Regions from separate parts of the Paenibacillus paludis genome, predicted to be linked through region 1. Evidence: predicted binding sites of a transcription regulator. Region 1 holds the regulator's gene; each other region holds the start of a gene.
The links. The regulator LexA, encoded in region 1, represses DNA repair genes until DNA is damaged. The targets are predictions, from matches to a motif close to CGAACATATGTTCG.

Region 1 (5,328 bases):
GGCTTCTTCAACACTCCGTTCATCCCAGAGCAATGTATCGTCAAGATCAAATAGTACGGCGGTAATTGGCATTAGATTTCTCCCTCTCCCTATGCTGTTATATCTTCCTACTCGTGTACTACTTCGATGTTATTGGCTTTGCCGAACTCCTCCAGGCGTACACCCATGGCCTCAGTGTTATAACGGTTAATCAGCTTGGAGAAAATCCACTGTTTGCGCTTGCCCTTATATTTAAGCACAACCACTCCACGGGACAATGTGATCTTCTCAATATCTCCCGCCTGCAGCCAGCGTTCACGGTTATACTTAATCGTAGACACTCTGTTGCGCTCAACCTTCAGATACGGACGCCGGAAGAATAGAAGTGCCGCCAGCGCAAAGTAAAGAACGACGCCCAGCCAATTGGCAAGGATGCCGCTGCCTCTGGCCTCGTCGATCGAGCCTACCACCCAGAACATAATTCCAAGCAGCATTAGAACAACTGGAAATGCAATGTTACGGCCCTTAAAGATATCACTGTTTTTCGCAGCTGATTTTGACGAAGAAGCATAAATGGAATCCTTGCCCTGCTTCTTTCTTTGCTTGTTAACCTGCTGTGTGTTGCGTTGAACCATTCTTTCCCAAGAACGGGCCATGTCAGTTCCCCCTAGTCATCCTGTAATATCTATGAAAAAGACACACTGGACTAATGTTTGAGTCCCTTGTTGCCTTGTTCATGCTCATCATTATCCACGATTTCAATGGTGTCGAGCTGGGCCCGGAAGTTGCTGCGGATGTTGCCCAGATAAATCTCACGGAGCTTGGCCCGTTCAGCCAATTCCTCTTCACTCAGGCCGCCATTCTTCTGTTTGCGTGCCAGTTCATTGATGCGTGCGACCAATTCGTCAATATTCAATGCTTTCCCCTCCCCTATAAATTCATTCTAACTTTGCCATGAGAAAAAGAGCTTGTCAAGGTCTACCCCCTGAAAGCTCTTTACGTCAGTCTATACTGCTTATGATGAAGTTAATACACAGGCAATGTCAGTATATCTCCGGCCTGAATGTTCCCGTTCTTCAAACCGCTTGTTTTTTTAATTCCTTCTATATATACGACCGTCTTCATACCCGCTGGTTTGTTCTTAAGGGCGATACTCCAGAGCGTGTCTCCGCGTTCAACTACTACCCGCTTTTCCTGCTTCACTAATGATGCTGAACTTGCAAAAACATTACCAACAACTGTAAATCCGGATACAACAAGCATAAAGACCAGCACAAGCTTCACGAGATATTCTTTACGGCATAATCCTAAGATCGCTGCAAATAAAGCGGCGGCGGATTGTTTCATTTCATTCATATGATTAGAAGCAGATTGTCCTCTAGTAGATTCAACTTCACCGGCCTCTTCGTAGATGCTGCGGTATGTACTGTATTTTAACATTGTTATCGTCCTCCAAACACTCGTTCTTACTTTCGGAAATAATATAACACGAACATGTGTTTTGATCAATAGATTTTTTAGAACAATTGTTCGCTTTTTTTCCGTATCCATAAATGTGCCAGTTTCCAGCACCGGCTTTGCCTTTTCCCGCCATTTCCAAGCCGTTATTAGATACTAATATGGTAAAAAGCTACTATTTCCACTACTAATCTCAGATTGTTAGAACTTATGTTTGTACGAACGGAAGTTCTATGTTATAATTTTCCCAAACATACTATATGGGGTTGATTCCGATGTCAAAGATTTCGAGTCGTCAACTGGCGATCCTGGAATTTATACGTAACGAAGTCCGTAGCAAGGGTTATCCTCCGTCCGTCCGGGAAATCGGTGAAGCTGTAGGCTTGGCCTCAAGCTCCACAGTGCACGGCCATCTGGACCGGCTTGAGAAGAAAGGCCTTATCCGCCGCGACCCTACGAAACCGCGTGCAATTGAGCTGCTCGGCCAGGAAGATTCCGAGAATGTACATCAATTCGTACAGACGGTTACCCGTATTCCTGTCGTAGGTAAGGTCACCGCCGGGGTGCCGATTACCGCAACGGAGAATATCGAAGATTACTTCCCACTACCTTCCCACTATGTGGGGGACAACAAGGTATTTATGCTCTCCGTTCTCGGTGACAGCATGGTGGAAGCAGGCATTATGAATGGTGACTACGTAATCGTCCGCCAGCAGCAGACTGCTGACAATGGCGATATCGTCGTTGCCATGACTGAAGAAGACGAAGCTACCGTCAAGACATTCTACAAAGAACGTGACCACATTCGTCTACAGCCGGAGAATCCGGCTTATGAACCCCTCCGTCTTAACCGCGTTACGATTTTGGGACGAGTTATCGGTCTCTTCCGCGATATCCATTAATATTTTTGTTCATATTTAAGGGCTGCTTCGCTTTTTCAAGTGAAGCAGCCCTTTCCCCTTTTCAAATGGTCATTTTACTCATTGCGAACATTTGTTCTATTTATCTCATATAACATTTCCTTTGAACAGCAACAGCACTCCGCACATATTCTGATATCAAAGGAGTGCTGAACCTATGCCTAATTATCGGATTATTGTTGATCTGTCGCAGCGCATGCTATATTTGCTTGACAATAACATCGTTACCCGAGGGTTCCCTGTCGGTATTGGCACCATGCTTACCGTTTCACCGGCGGGAGAATACACTATCATTAACAAACAGCCCAAGCCTGGCGGACCCTTCGGTGCATTCTGGATGGGTCTATCCAAACCACATTACGGCATTCATGGAACGAATGACCCTTCTTCCATCGGACATATGGTCTCCCATGGCTGTATCCGCATGTACAATGAGGATGTGCTGGCCCTTGCAGCAATCGTGCCTATTGGAACACGGGTTACAATAAGGGAGTAACAGTATGGTGGTCAGACAAAAAGCAAAAACACCCAAAGGATCACAAAAAAATGATCGAGGGTGTTTTTCATTGTGCTTAATATTGGTCCTTCCTGTCTGCTGATTCATACCGGTCGCGTATTTCACGATTTTTAGCATATATGTACAAATCCAAGGCTATTATTCCTCTCCGGGCAAGTTTAACCAACAGTACGAATGCGTAAATACAAGCTACAACCGATATGAGCCACATCAATACGCTAAATACGCCAATTCCATTAATGAAAAAATTCCCTCGATGCACAGACAACTTTCACTCACTCCCCTCTATTCTTGAATATGAAAATACCCCACCGTTCTGGCAGGGTACAGTTATTTCGTCATCATACTGTTGTATGGAACAAATTGTATATGATCTTTATTTCAACAGCTTCGGCTTAGGCTCTATCGGAAAGGCTGGTTTGTTGTGTTTCGGCAGCCTCATCAGAAGAACCATGTCCAGGTCCCAGCAAATTCAGCACAATCACACCAATGACGATTAAGGTTATTCCTATTACGCTGCCTGTATTTATTTTTTCTTTCCAGATCAGTACTGAGATCAGAACTGTAGCTACCGCTCCGATTCCAGACCAAATTGCATAGGCCGTATTTAATGGAATAGTCTTCAATGACAACGACAAAAAGAAGAACGAGCAAATGAAACTAATCAGCATTACGATTACAGGGATTATTTTGGTGAATCCTTGCGATGCTTTGAGCATCGAAGTTCCTACAAGTTCGCTGGCAATGGATATCGCCAAAAACAGATACGGCACTTACTTCTCCTCCTTTACTCCGTCCATCAATTCTTTGTAAATGCGTTCTTTTAACTCCAGATCTGGCGGTGCCAGTCCAAACTTTTCCGCAAACCAGAGTCCGTCGGTCGCCAGTCGGGCAATGGTTGCCCACAGTGGATCCACACCGTCATTTTCAAAATTATGTTGCCATTCAGCATATTTCTCCTGCATGTTTGTCAACAAGCCGGGATTCGTAAATAAAGCTGCTGCCAGCACCGAGTTCATGTCACTGCCTTCTCCAAAACCATAAAAAGTAGATTCAATGTATGCCCTGCTCCATTTACCAGCTTGTTGCTGGTCATGCTCTACACGGCTCTGAACATCTTCCGTAAAGTTTCGGGTCAGCTCATCCACCATACCGGAAACCAGTTGCTCCTTGTTAGGAAAGTGATACAGTAAACCGCCTTTGCTAACGTTAGCCGCTTTGGCCACAGCTTCCAGAGTTAAGTGTTCCACCCCTTGATCACGAACAATGGAGGAGGCCGCTTGCAAAATCATTTTTTTCTTGGAGCTGTTGTTATGTATAGTCACCTTATCACCCCGATTTCAACTGTACCGTCTGGACGGTTTTTTGTCAAACCAATATAAGTATAAATAACCTGGCTTTTCCGCAAGCAGAAAATAAAATAAAGAGAATACGCCATACGCTTGCAATGCCCACAAAACGGGTAATAAATACCATATATAGTTTGAAGATCACTTATGTAAGGTGAATGAATGGGCTATCCTAAAGTTATACAGGAATTCACCCTTACAGGCGGGAGGAAAAAGATGAAAAAGAACAAACCATTCTATAAAATCTGGTGGTTCTGGGTGGTTTTAATAGCCGCCGGCATCATAGGGTTGGTAACCACCGGGAACGAGGACAAGTCAGATGATCCTACTGCTTCGATTACGGCGCTAGCAACACCGATGGTTACTGCCAAGCCAACCACTGAATCAAGTCCATCTCCAGCAACAGAACCAACGTCTAAGGCTACAGCAGAACCTACAACTGCCCCACCCCCTTCACCCTCAGCCGAACGAACTGTCAACCCCACTCAAGCAACGTCTGCTGATCAAGTACCTTTATCTGCTGATGAGGTGCTGGCTTACACTGCCAATCTTACAGGTAAAACTTTTATAAAAGATGTAAACGTCGGGACAGACAATATAACGGTTACTTTTTTTGAGACCTACCAAGCATATAAAGAAGCGAACCCAACCTCCGGCATTACAAAAGAAGATTACATCGATTACTTTTCTACAGGCGACCAAATAAACAAACTGCTTATGGAAGAAACAAGCCGATTATTCGCGCAATTCCCCGGAGCTGCTTCGATTGACATGGTGATTCCATACGATGGGAAAATCTATTCCGTAGCTCTCACGCAAGGAGAAATCGAGCGATTTTATAACGTGGACTTCAGTACACTGGCTTCCAATGAAATATGGAGAGAGAAAGTTAGCAAGCCACACTTCAACAAAAGAGAACGGCAACAATTCGTTGAGCAGTTCGTCCAAGTAAATTAACAAGGAGTTTGTGATGTACACCGATTAATTGTATAATCTACTAAATATTAACTAGGAGTGATCGCAATGAGTAAACTCACGCGTTCAGATAAAGCTATCGTTTCCTTTTTACTTGGATTCGCCTCCCTGTTCATTATTGCGTTCTTCG
Region 2 (5,328 bases), on a different contig from region 1:
GGGCAGCATGATTATCTGGAGAGTCCGGATGAATTCAGCAACAAGCTGAAGAATACCTGCGGACAATATGCCGCGCTCCACGGCTATGAGCTGGGTGCGATTAACAATCAGACAGAGACAGTTATAGAGAGCCAGCGTCAGGCGGTGGTGGACAGTGCAGTGCGCTGGCATAAGGCGGGCGGAATTGTGACGATGAGCTACCATGCCCATTTACCGGGTACGGCTCCGGCCTGGTCCAATGTCTCTATGAGTCTTAGCGAAGGTGATTTTGCCAAATACCTCACTCCCGGCACCGCTCAATACAATGCGTTAATGAAGGATCTGGACAAGACGGCCCTTTCTTTAAAAAAACTGAGGGATGCCGGTGTGCCTGTGTTGTGGAGACCGTACCATGAAATGAACGGCGGATGGTTCTGGTGGGGGCAAAAACGCCGCTTTACCGAGCTTTGGAACCTTATGTTCGAACGGTATACGGTTTATAATAAGCTGCATAATCTGCTCTGGGTGTGGAGCCCGAATGCCAAAAATCAGTGGTGTGACGAGCCTGCGGGTTATTATCCCGGTGCGGGAAGAGTGGATGTGCTGGCGCTGGATATTTATGAGGGTGATTTCAAAAAGAGTCACCACGACACCCTTTGGGATCTGGGGCGGGGCAAGCTGATAGCCATTGGGGAGAACGGGCAGCTGCCGTCCCCGGCCCTGCTGGCAGGTTCGCAGAATAAATGGTCGTACCAGATGACCTGGGGCAAATTGCTGTACGAGAATAACAGCGATGTGGTTATTAAGTCTTTTATGAAGGACAGCTTTGTACTCACGCGGTCAGAGTATACGGTCAAGGCTGCGGAACCAGTCTCGGCGCCTCCGGCAACTTCGTTGCCAGGACTTCGGGGAGAGTATTACAATAATGCGTCACTTAGCGGCACTCCGGCGCTGGTCCGCACCGATGCCAATATTAATTTCATCTGGAAGCAGGGTGCTCCCGATCCGGCGGTTCCGGCCAATTTATTCTCAGTGCGCTGGAGCGGCAGGCTGAAGGCGGGTTACAGCGAGGGCTATACGATTTACACTTCCTCGGACGACGGCATCCGGGTGTGGATTGACGGAGTGCTGGTGATTGACAGCTGGATGAAGCAAAGCGGACAGGAGCGCAAGGGCAGCATCGGCCTGATTGCCAGCAAGCTGCATGAGCTGAAGGTGGAGTATTATGAGAACCAGGGCGATGCGAAGGCGGTGTTAATGTGGGAAAGCTCCAGCCAGCCTAAAGGTGTTATTCCGGCCGGAGCGTTGTATCTTCCGTAACGGGCTGCCGCAACAACTTAGATTTGCTCGCGGTAGCTGATGTTGTTGGCAATTTTTTCGTTGCGGACAGCGCCTCGGAGCACATCCTTCACAGACTGCACCTTGCGGATTTTCCGGAACAAAAGCTGTGGTGATGAAGGGTCATCGGAGAACACAGTAAGCGTTCCGATTCCAAGCAGACGGTCCGGAATGGACTGGGCTACAGAGAAATCATTTACCCGCAGCAGTTCAACTTCTTCGAGATCCTTGCCGATAAGTCCGGTCTTGACCATAATCCGCTGACTGGTGATCGTGTAGGTAGTTGTGTTAAGGCCTATGAGGCCTTTGAGGCGGTCGGAAATGCCGGCGGGTTTGCCCTCCCACAGCTCGACTTCCGGACCTGAGCCGGAGCCGGACATTCCTTTAGCTGACGTTTGGTGCGGTGCCGCTGGAACCGTTCCATCGACAGGCGCTCCGCATTTTCCGCAAAATTTGGCACTCTGCTTGTTTTCCGCGCCACAGGCTGTGCAATAAGCCATAAGGGATCTTCCTCTCTTATTCTGGATGAAATGATTATAGTATACCATTAGATTTCCGGTCACGGCCGGAGATCTTTTACCCATGAATACGCTTAATTTTAGGAAAATGTTTCATTCGGGGTCATTTTACAATATTTTCATTTGCACTTTGCAAAAGCCGCCATTATTCTGTTAAGTGGAGGGATTCAAAAATGAGAAAAGCTTTACTGACAGGATTACTTATGGTGGTGGTTATCCTCAGCGCCTGCAGCAATAATAGTTCAGCCCCTGCTTCAGAGGAAGAAGCGCAGGAGACCGTACAAAACTTCTACGATAAGATGTCAAAATTCGATGAAAAGGGCAAGTCTTCCCTGGATAATTTCAACACTACTTTAACCTCTTATTCGACAGGAAAAGCCTCGGACAAGGAGCTGGAGAAAGCGGTTGATCAATTCCAGGATGCGACATCGGAAATTGCCGATGAGGTGGGGGATGTGAAGATTTCCAAAAGCCTGCCTGAAGAGGTTCAAAAACTACTGAGTGAATCAATGATCGCTTTTAAAAGCGCGTACTCCATTAAAGAGCAAGCCTCGAAAAGCGCCGTTTCTCCCGACGTTACGGCCGATGAGTTCAATGCAATGAACCAGCAGGCGGATGTGGCGATGCTGTATGGCATTTCCAAGCTGAACGAAGCAAGGGCTGCCGTAGGGCTGATCGAAGACGAGATCGGTACAGAAGCTGCGGGGACTGCGGATGCGGAGTCTGGTACAGCAGTGGGCAGTACGGACGTAAAGCTGGCTCCGACGACAGAGAATAGCACAAATTCCGGGACATCCACCGTTACCGGGGGCAAATAAGGAATACCCACAATTAAAGTTGAGGTCCGTCCTTACACAAAATGGTAAAAGGCGCTTCACAGCTGCAGGCTGTGTGCGCCTTTTTGTTTGTTATTTGGAACGGAGCAGCCGTTTTTTCCATTTACGATATATAGAATTATACACCTATTTTGTGGAAAACAGGCACTTCCCTCTGTCATTTATTTCTGGTTGATTAATAAGCGGAACTGCGGATATAATACAAACATACGTTCGTGTTATGAAAAGTATAAGTAATGCATTAACATCGGGAAGGGGAATGGCAATGACACTCGGCAAGAAGCTGAAAGGCAATGGCCTGTGGGAGAGCAGCCGGATGATGCTACCGGAGCATAAGAGCCGGATTATAAGAGATGAACGGGAAACGTTGCGCACGATTAAGCCGATTCTGGATGAACAGAAGCTGGAGGAGATCGAGTGTACGCTGGCTCTGTCGCTGCGGGCGCATGTCCGTGTGACGGTTGTTCTGTTTGATCCTTTTGAGCGCAAGCTGCTGAGCGGCTTTGTGACCTCCATTCACACCCACTCGCGCGAATTCAAGCTGCAGTGGGCGGAGGAATGGAAATGGGTCAACGTGGACGATATTTTGGAGGTATACATCGTTTGATGATCGGTTGCCGGAATGCATGCGGATTATATTTTTTTGTAGGAGAAGACCATCATCAAGACCTCTATCTTTTGAATGATGCCCATATACCACATCAACATGTACAGGACATTGAACAGATTAGGGGGAACAACAACGGTGAGGCTGGCGGATGCAACGGCAAACGTAATTCCCACAATGAGCGAAAGTATCCCGGCGTACTGAGCGTGTACGAATAAATTGAACAAGGTCCCGGAGAAAAATAAGGCAAGCAGCAGCATATACATGATTATTTTACTGAAATAGTATTTATTCTTATAGGCTACAGTGGCGTAAATATTGGCCTCTTGCTTGTGAAACCCGCTGCTTGACAGAATAAACAGAGGCATTAGGAGGCCAGCCGGAATCCTATCGCATGCAAGCTGTCTGTGGACGGGAAATACTGGGCAGCAAGCAAAGGGAGCACCAGCAGCATTAGCTTTTCAGATCCCCTGAAGGCAATCCTCAGTTCGTAAGGGATGATGCTGATGAATTGGGCCTTAAAAGGTTTTGGGCCGGGGCCGTATAGGCTGGATTCACCGGTACTAGAGATTTCGCCAGTTTCCGGGCTGAGATGCGTTTGGCTTTTGCCGGTTTGACCCGGGCACGGGAGGTTCCGAAGATCCTTTCATAGCTTGTTAAGGCAACGAGCAGATGCATAAATATAAACGCAACCAGCACGATAACGATCCGGCTGATCACAATTTTGATCTCCCAAGTCATGGTGTACATCTGAAAAGTGTTGTTATAATCGCCGATCGTCTCAAAAAAGGAAATGGAAGGATCATTTGGACGGGTCAGTGCAAAGTACTGCCTGAACTGGCTGAATACATTCTTAACGATAAACTGCAGACCGGTAACATCGAAGTACGGATTGATCTCTGTTTTGTTCGCACCGGCGAATACGATGGAGAGATAGGTATAGGACAGGATAAACAACATCAGATTGCCGAGATTTCTGCGCAACGGGGGGAGTAGCTCCATGCAAACCGTCACGCTGGATAATACATAGATAAAGGGTAAAATCAGCAGTACAAAAGGCATTATATAGGAAAGAGGCTCAATCGCATAACTTTCCCCCCCTGCTGAGCTGCATGATCAGAGCCATGACTTCAACGGCCAGGGCAACCAGCGCAAGGTAGAGGGAATTTGCCAAACGTTTGGATTCCGCATATTGATGCACATTTAGGGGAGAGGTAGTATAGTACATCTCCAGTTGCAGCGTAACATCTCTTCCGATGGAGTTTCGGATCAGGAAGATACCCCCGAATAGCAGCAGACAGTTAAAAAACAACACCACCAGCAGACCCATCCATACGGAGTTATAGGTCCCTCTGTAGTGCCCGTCAAGGAGACTGTTTTTAATAACGGTGGTTAGGCTGCCGGTAGTATCATTCGCCGGAAAGTAATAATAGTACAGCACGCAAACACTACGATTGTCCACAGAAAGCTTGCTCTTCGTATGCGTTCCTTCACCAGGACCAGAGATACAGACAGGAGATTTAAGGCGGAGGCGGTTCTTGTCATGCTGGTGATTCTCCTTTGATCTTATCCTGGTGAATGAGATAGAGGTAGACATCCTCAAGGGTGGGATAGACCGGCTCGGCCCCGGCGCTTGGCGGTGTTGACGAAAGGACACGGGCCTCAATTCCGTCGCTTGATCTACTGCTGCTGCTGCATATGTATTTGTCCTGAAGGGTAGCAAGCCCGCTGTAATCCACGTTCATCTTCCATACCAGGCCTTCTACAGGTTCTGTTAATTGGTTCACGGCTCCAGCCGCCAGTATTCTGCCTTGCTTCATGATAATAATGCTTCTTGCCACTGCTTCAATATCGGACACAATATGGGTGGAGTAGATCACGGTTGCGTCTTGCGCGGCCTTGGTAATGAGATTCTTCAAATTTACCCGTTCGTCGGGATCGAGTCCCACCGAGGGTTCATCCAGCAGCAGAAACTTGGGATTGTTAAGCAAGCCTGGGCAATGCCGATCCGCTGCCTCATTCCGCCGGAGTAGCTGGCGATATGCTGGTC
Region 3 (5,328 bases), on a different contig from region 1:
ATTTCAGACGGCCCAGAATTTTGATCAGATCCGGATGCAATCCGTGAACGCCAACCTCGAAGGTAGCCTGTTCACCGTATTCGCGAATCCGCTCATCCACTTCTTTGCGGGATTTCTCCACCATCTCTTCAATCCGTGCCGGATGGATACGTCCATCAGCAACCAGCTTCTCAAGTGCCGTACGGGCCACTTCGCGGCGAATCGGATCAAAGCCCGACAAAATAACGGCTTCCGGCGTATCATCAATAATGAGATCAATACCAGTAAGAGTTTCCAGTGCACGGATGTTGCGGCCTTCACGGCCGATAATCCGGCCCTTCATTTCTTCATTCGGCAATGTAACTACTGACACGGTTGTTTCCGCCACATGATCAGCTGCGCAGCGCTGAATAGCCAGTGTAATGATTTCGCGGGCTTTCTTGTCCGCTTCCTCTTTGGCCTGCTGTTCAATTTCCTTAATCATCTGTGCGGTCTCGTGGCGAACTTCCTGTTCTACATTGCTAAGAATGATACTTCTGGCATCATCGATGCTCAAATTGGAAATACGTTCCAGTTCAGTGACCTGGTTCTTGTAAATTACATCAATTTGCTGTTGTGTTTCGTCAATTCGTTTCTCTTTGTTAGCTACTTGTTCTTCTTTTCGTTCAAGCGATTCCATTTTTTTATCCAGTGATTCTTCCTTTTGCAGCAAACGTCTCTCTTGCCGTTGGATTTCATTCCGACGTTCACGAGTTTCTTTCTCAGCTTCAGTACGGATTCTGTGGACTTCGTCCTTAGCTTCGAGTACCGTTTCCTTCTTCAGCGCCTCCGCCTCTTTCTTCGCGTTCTCCACGATGACTACGGCTTCTTTCTCAGCGCTTGAAATCTTAGCTTCTGCAAGGGATTTACGAATAAAATAACCGAATCCAAAGAATAATGCAGCTACAACGAGAACGATTATGACCCAGATTGCAGTTACCATCTGTTCACCTCCTCGTTGGTTCCTCCAAGGGAAATGCCTTGGGAATTGTGCAGTTGTTAAACTATCCGTTCATCACCATACAAAAAACCGGTAATACACCGATTGCCATACTGCACATGCTGCACATGCACACTGCCCGCCTTATCCGGCGATTACATTTCATATGAGTTGTACGCGAACCGGTTCATAAGAGTCTGCTTTTTGGGAAGGAAAAAGGATTCTTAGTTTATGCCGATTCATGTTATATTTTATTATTTATAAAAAGACCTTGTCAAGAGAGTCGATAACCGCATTTAAGTCAAGAGAATCAGTCAGGGAAGTAAATCTCCTCTTCTTCACCCTCAAAATCCTCTTCCTGGCGTAAAACATTCAGTACCTGCCGTACCATTTCACCGGAATATCCGCGCCGCATGAGGAAGGCTCCGGTCTTTCTGCGCTTGTCATTAACGTCTCCGCGAATCAGATTCCATTTCTTGCGCCCTGTCTGCAGAGCGCTCTCCAGTTCCTGTTCCGGAGAGATATTCTCCAGCGCTTCCGAGATCAGCGACTTGTCGATTCCTTTCTCCCGCAGCTCCTGACGGATCCATAGCTTGCCCTTACGCTGATTTGCAATGCGTTGTTCCGCCCACTGCTTGGCATACAAGGGATCATCAAGGAAACGCTCCTGCTGCAACCGCAGCAGCACCTCGGCAATAATAGTCTCTCCTATTTCTTTCTCGCGTAAACGACGGGCCATTTCCTGAGACGTCCGAGGCTTGCGTTCCAAATACCGCAGCCCCTCTACATAAGCACGCTGCCGTTCATCCGCAACAACAATTTCCACCAGATCTTCCTTCATGAACGAACTGCCGGTAATCATCCGATATTTAATCATGACATCTTCATGAACAGTCATGTTATATGCGCCGAAATGAATAATGTAACGGTGATCGGACTTCTTTTGCCGCTCTACCCGTGTGATGACAAGCAGCTCGCCTTCAGGGAAATTGTCCAGCGGTTGTTCTTCCTGTTCTTCCGGTTCAGGGTTCAATTGTATTACCATGGCTGTCTGTCACCTCATAGCTATTGATTCTTATACTCTTCTGATCTTATGAAAAAGCGCCCTGTTAAGATCATTCACAGGGCGCCTATTACCTTATATAATATTCACTTCAATTTATTCGATTTCGAGCAGCAAGTTTTCTTCTTCCTCTTGCTCTGCAGCAATCTCGGTTTCACTCGGAGCCGCTACAATCGTCGACAAATTGCTGGCTTCACGAATCTTATTCTCAATCACCAGAGCAATGTCCTGATGCTCTTTCAGAAACTGCTTGGAATTCTCACGACCTTGGCCCAAACGTTCACCCTCGTAGGAATACCAGGCACCGCTCTTGTTAACGATATCCATTTCCGTACCGATATCAACAAGGCTTCCCTCTCTGGAGATACCCTCACCGTACATGATATCAACGTCAGCCTGCTTGAACGGAGGTGCAACCTTGTTCTTCACGACTTTGATCTTCGTACGGTTACCGACAACATCATTTCCCATCTTGATGCTCTCTACGCGGCGCACATCAAGCCGAACGGAAGAGTAGAATTTCAATGCCCGGCCGCCTGGAGTTGTTTCCGGGTTACCGAACATAACGCCGATTTTCTCACGCAGCTGGTTAATGAAGATGGCAATCGTATTAGACTTGTTGATCGCTCCGGACAGCTTACGTAAAGCTTGGGACATCAGACGTGCCTGCAAACCAACGTGCGAATCTCCCATATCGCCTTCAATTTCCGCTTTCGGTACCAATGCCGCTACGGAGTCCACGACAATAATGTCTACTGCGCCACTGCGGACGAGCGCTTCGGCGATTTCCAGTGCCTGTTCGCCTGTATCCGGCTGGGAGAGCAGCAGCTCATCAATGTTTACGCCGAGAGCATTAGCATACTTAGGGTCAAGCGCATGCTCTGCATCGATGAAAGCAGCTTGTCCACCAAGCTTCTGCACTTCTGCAATCGCATGTAGAGCAACAGTCGTCTTACCGGAAGATTCCGGTCCGTATACTTCAATAATGCGTCCTTTAGGAAGTCCGCCAATACCTAATGCAATATCAAGTGCCAAGGAGCCGCTAGGTACGACTTCGACTTTCATATGCGAGGATTCTCCCAGTTTCATGATCGAACCTTTACCGAATTGTTTTTCTATTTGACGAAGCGCCATATCAAGCGCTGCACGACGATCTGACAATCAGACCACTTCCTTCACTGTTTATAGTAATATAATAACGTGTTTTGGAGGTCTTGCCAAGCTTTTTTTCGAACATACATTCGTTTTTTTTGTCTTCCGGGAGAATACTCCCTTTTATTGTAAGCCTCCTTCCGGATGTTGAATTCAATACAAATCCTTCAGTCACCGGAAATCAACGGCCTATGCTCGCAGGAGCTCCGCTGTAGTCCGCGGCGCCGCATAAAACAAAAAACCGCAGCAGAGAGTTCTCAGTGCTACGGTTCTTCCGTATATACAATTATATACCGTCTTAGCAGGTTATTGCAAGGCTGATCCATCCAGCGGAGTAGCCACCTTGCGCTCCTCCAGCCTGCGCCAGAGACGGTATAATAGCGCTTTGACTGAACGCAGCCGGATGTTCTCACGCGTCCCTTTGAGATTGAGCTCATACACCTCAGTCTTTTGCCCCCGTTCCGCTAAGCCGACATAGACAAGCCCTACCGGCTTGCGTTCGGAATAGCCGGGGCCGGCAACGCCTGTAACCGATAACCCGAAATCACTGTCCCCTATCATTCTTACCTGTTCCGCCAGCACCTCAGCAACTTCGCGGCTGACCGCTCCGGCAGCATCAGGACCCTCGAGAAGAGCAGCAGGCACATTCAGCAGCTTCTTCTTCATCTCATTGGAATAGCAAACAATACCCCCATTGAACATGGATGCGCTGCCCGGAATATTCGTGATGCTCTCCATCAGCAAACCGCCTGTACAGCTCTCTGCGGCGCTTAAGGTCAGTCCGGCATCTGCCATCCAATCGACAATAAGCTGTTCCAGCGGCACATCTATATTGGCATACATATGCTCCGGCAGAATATCCTTGATTGTTTTCTCCAGCACGTCCAGCTTCTCCATGGCACTGTGTTCAGAAGTCGCTTTGGTAGAGATGCGGACCGTCACTTCCCCTTCCTTGGCATAAGGAGCGATAGTTGGATCAGTCTGACTCCGGATCAGATCGATCAATTTGTCCTCCAGCAGCGACTCGCCGATGCCGGCAAATTTGAGCATTTTGGAGTAAATCGGCATTTCGTCTGTCAGCGCGTGCTGCAGCAGCCATGGCTTAGCCTTGTCCGTAAACATCGGCTTCATCTCGCGCGGCGGGCCTGGAAGCACGATATAATACTTCTCTTCATGGGCGAATGCGATGCCGACAGCAAGGCCGATTTCATTGGAAAGCGGCGTAGTTCCTTCAATAATAAGTGCCTGCTTACGGTTGTTCTCTGTCATCACAATCTTTCGGTCATCAAAAAAACGCTGTACATGATCCATCGCAAGCTGGTCGATATGAAGCGAACGGCCCAGCGTTAACGCCAGTGCGTCTTTGGTCAGGTCATCTTCGGTCGGACCGATTCCACCAGTGAACAAAATGACATCCGCACGGCTCTTTGCAATCTCTATTGCTTCCTGAATACGGCCGCTGTTATCCCCGACCACAGTTTGAAAATAAACATCAATTCCCATCGCGGCCAGCTCTACAGATAAGAACTGGGCATTGCTGTTCACGATTTGTCCAAGTAAAAGCTCCGTTCCGACGGCAATAATTTCCGCTTTCATAGCTGGCTTTCTCCTCCTGGTTGTAGAGTGGATGCGTTGTTAAGTTCTAAGCATCATGAAGCTGCAGCAAATCCTTGTTCTTCACGAAATAATCAATCCCCGAGTAAATAGTGATGAGCGCAGCAGCCCAAATGGCAATATCATCAAGAGGAATACTGACGAACTGGAAGGGAAAGTTGTTGAGCAGCAGAAGTGAAATGGCGACAATCTGCACGACTGTCTTTATCTTGCCCCATTTGCTGGCGGCAACCACTTTGCCTTCGAGCAGCGCTACCTGGCGCAGCCCGGTTACGGCAAACTCACGGCTGATAATCACAATGGCGATCCATGAATCGCATCTTCCCAGCTCAACCAGAGAAATCAGCACCGCAGAAACCAGCAGCTTGTCCGCCAGCGGGTCAAGCAGCTTGCCGAGGTTAGTGACCATGTTATATTTCCGGGCTATATAGCCGTCTATACCGTCCGTGCTGGCCGCGAGCAGAAAGATTACAGCCGCGATCAGATGATTAATTGAAAGCTGGAACGAGCCCCAATGTAAAGGCTCCGGATAAAATCTGAA

Region 2: ACAN56_RS14830 (YolD-like family protein) is a predicted target of LexA. The motif match lies at 2,874-2,887, and genes of this name have one in related genera.
Region 3: recA (recombinase RecA) is a predicted target of LexA. The motif match lies at 3,252-3,265, and genes of this name have one in related genera.

What each region holds. Positions count from the first base shown of each region.
Region 1 is NZ_JBGJZP010000001.1:540,077-545,404, forward strand. It holds gene ACAN56_RS02340 (HAD family hydrolase) at 1-72, opposite strand, end outside; gene ACAN56_RS02345 (hypothetical protein) at 108-635, opposite strand; gene ACAN56_RS02350 (DUF896 domain-containing protein) at 686-895, opposite strand; gene ACAN56_RS02355 (LysM peptidoglycan-binding domain-containing protein) at 1,006-1,419, opposite strand; gene lexA (transcriptional repressor LexA) at 1,713-2,339, shown strand; gene ACAN56_RS02365 (L,D-transpeptidase) at 2,515-2,853, shown strand; gene ACAN56_RS02370 (DMT family transporter) at 3,270-3,647, opposite strand; gene ACAN56_RS02375 (TetR/AcrR family transcriptional regulator) at 3,648-4,199, opposite strand; gene ACAN56_RS02380 (hypothetical protein) at 4,440-5,180, shown strand.
Region 2 is NZ_JBGJZP010000006.1:409,689-415,016, forward strand. It holds gene ACAN56_RS14815 (glycosyl hydrolase) at 1-1,299, shown strand, start outside; gene ACAN56_RS14820 (PH domain-containing protein) at 1,317-1,817, opposite strand; gene ACAN56_RS14825 (hypothetical protein) at 2,009-2,653, shown strand; gene ACAN56_RS14830 (YolD-like family protein) at 2,937-3,278, shown strand; gene ACAN56_RS14835 (hypothetical protein) at 3,305-3,646, opposite strand; gene ACAN56_RS14840 (hypothetical protein) at 3,762-4,262, opposite strand; gene ACAN56_RS14845 (hypothetical protein) at 4,357-4,740, opposite strand; gene ACAN56_RS14850 (hypothetical protein) at 4,820-5,227, opposite strand; gene ACAN56_RS14855 (ATP-binding cassette domain-containing protein) at 5,200-5,328, opposite strand, start outside.
Region 3 is NZ_JBGJZP010000026.1:96,267-101,594, reverse strand. It holds gene rny (ribonuclease Y) at 1-961, opposite strand, end outside; gene ACAN56_RS31425 (regulatory protein RecX) at 1,269-2,003, opposite strand; gene recA (recombinase RecA) at 2,118-3,182, opposite strand; gene ACAN56_RS31415 (competence/damage-inducible protein A) at 3,480-4,769, opposite strand; gene pgsA (CDP-diacylglycerol--glycerol-3-phosphate 3-phosphatidyltransferase) at 4,816-5,328, opposite strand, start outside.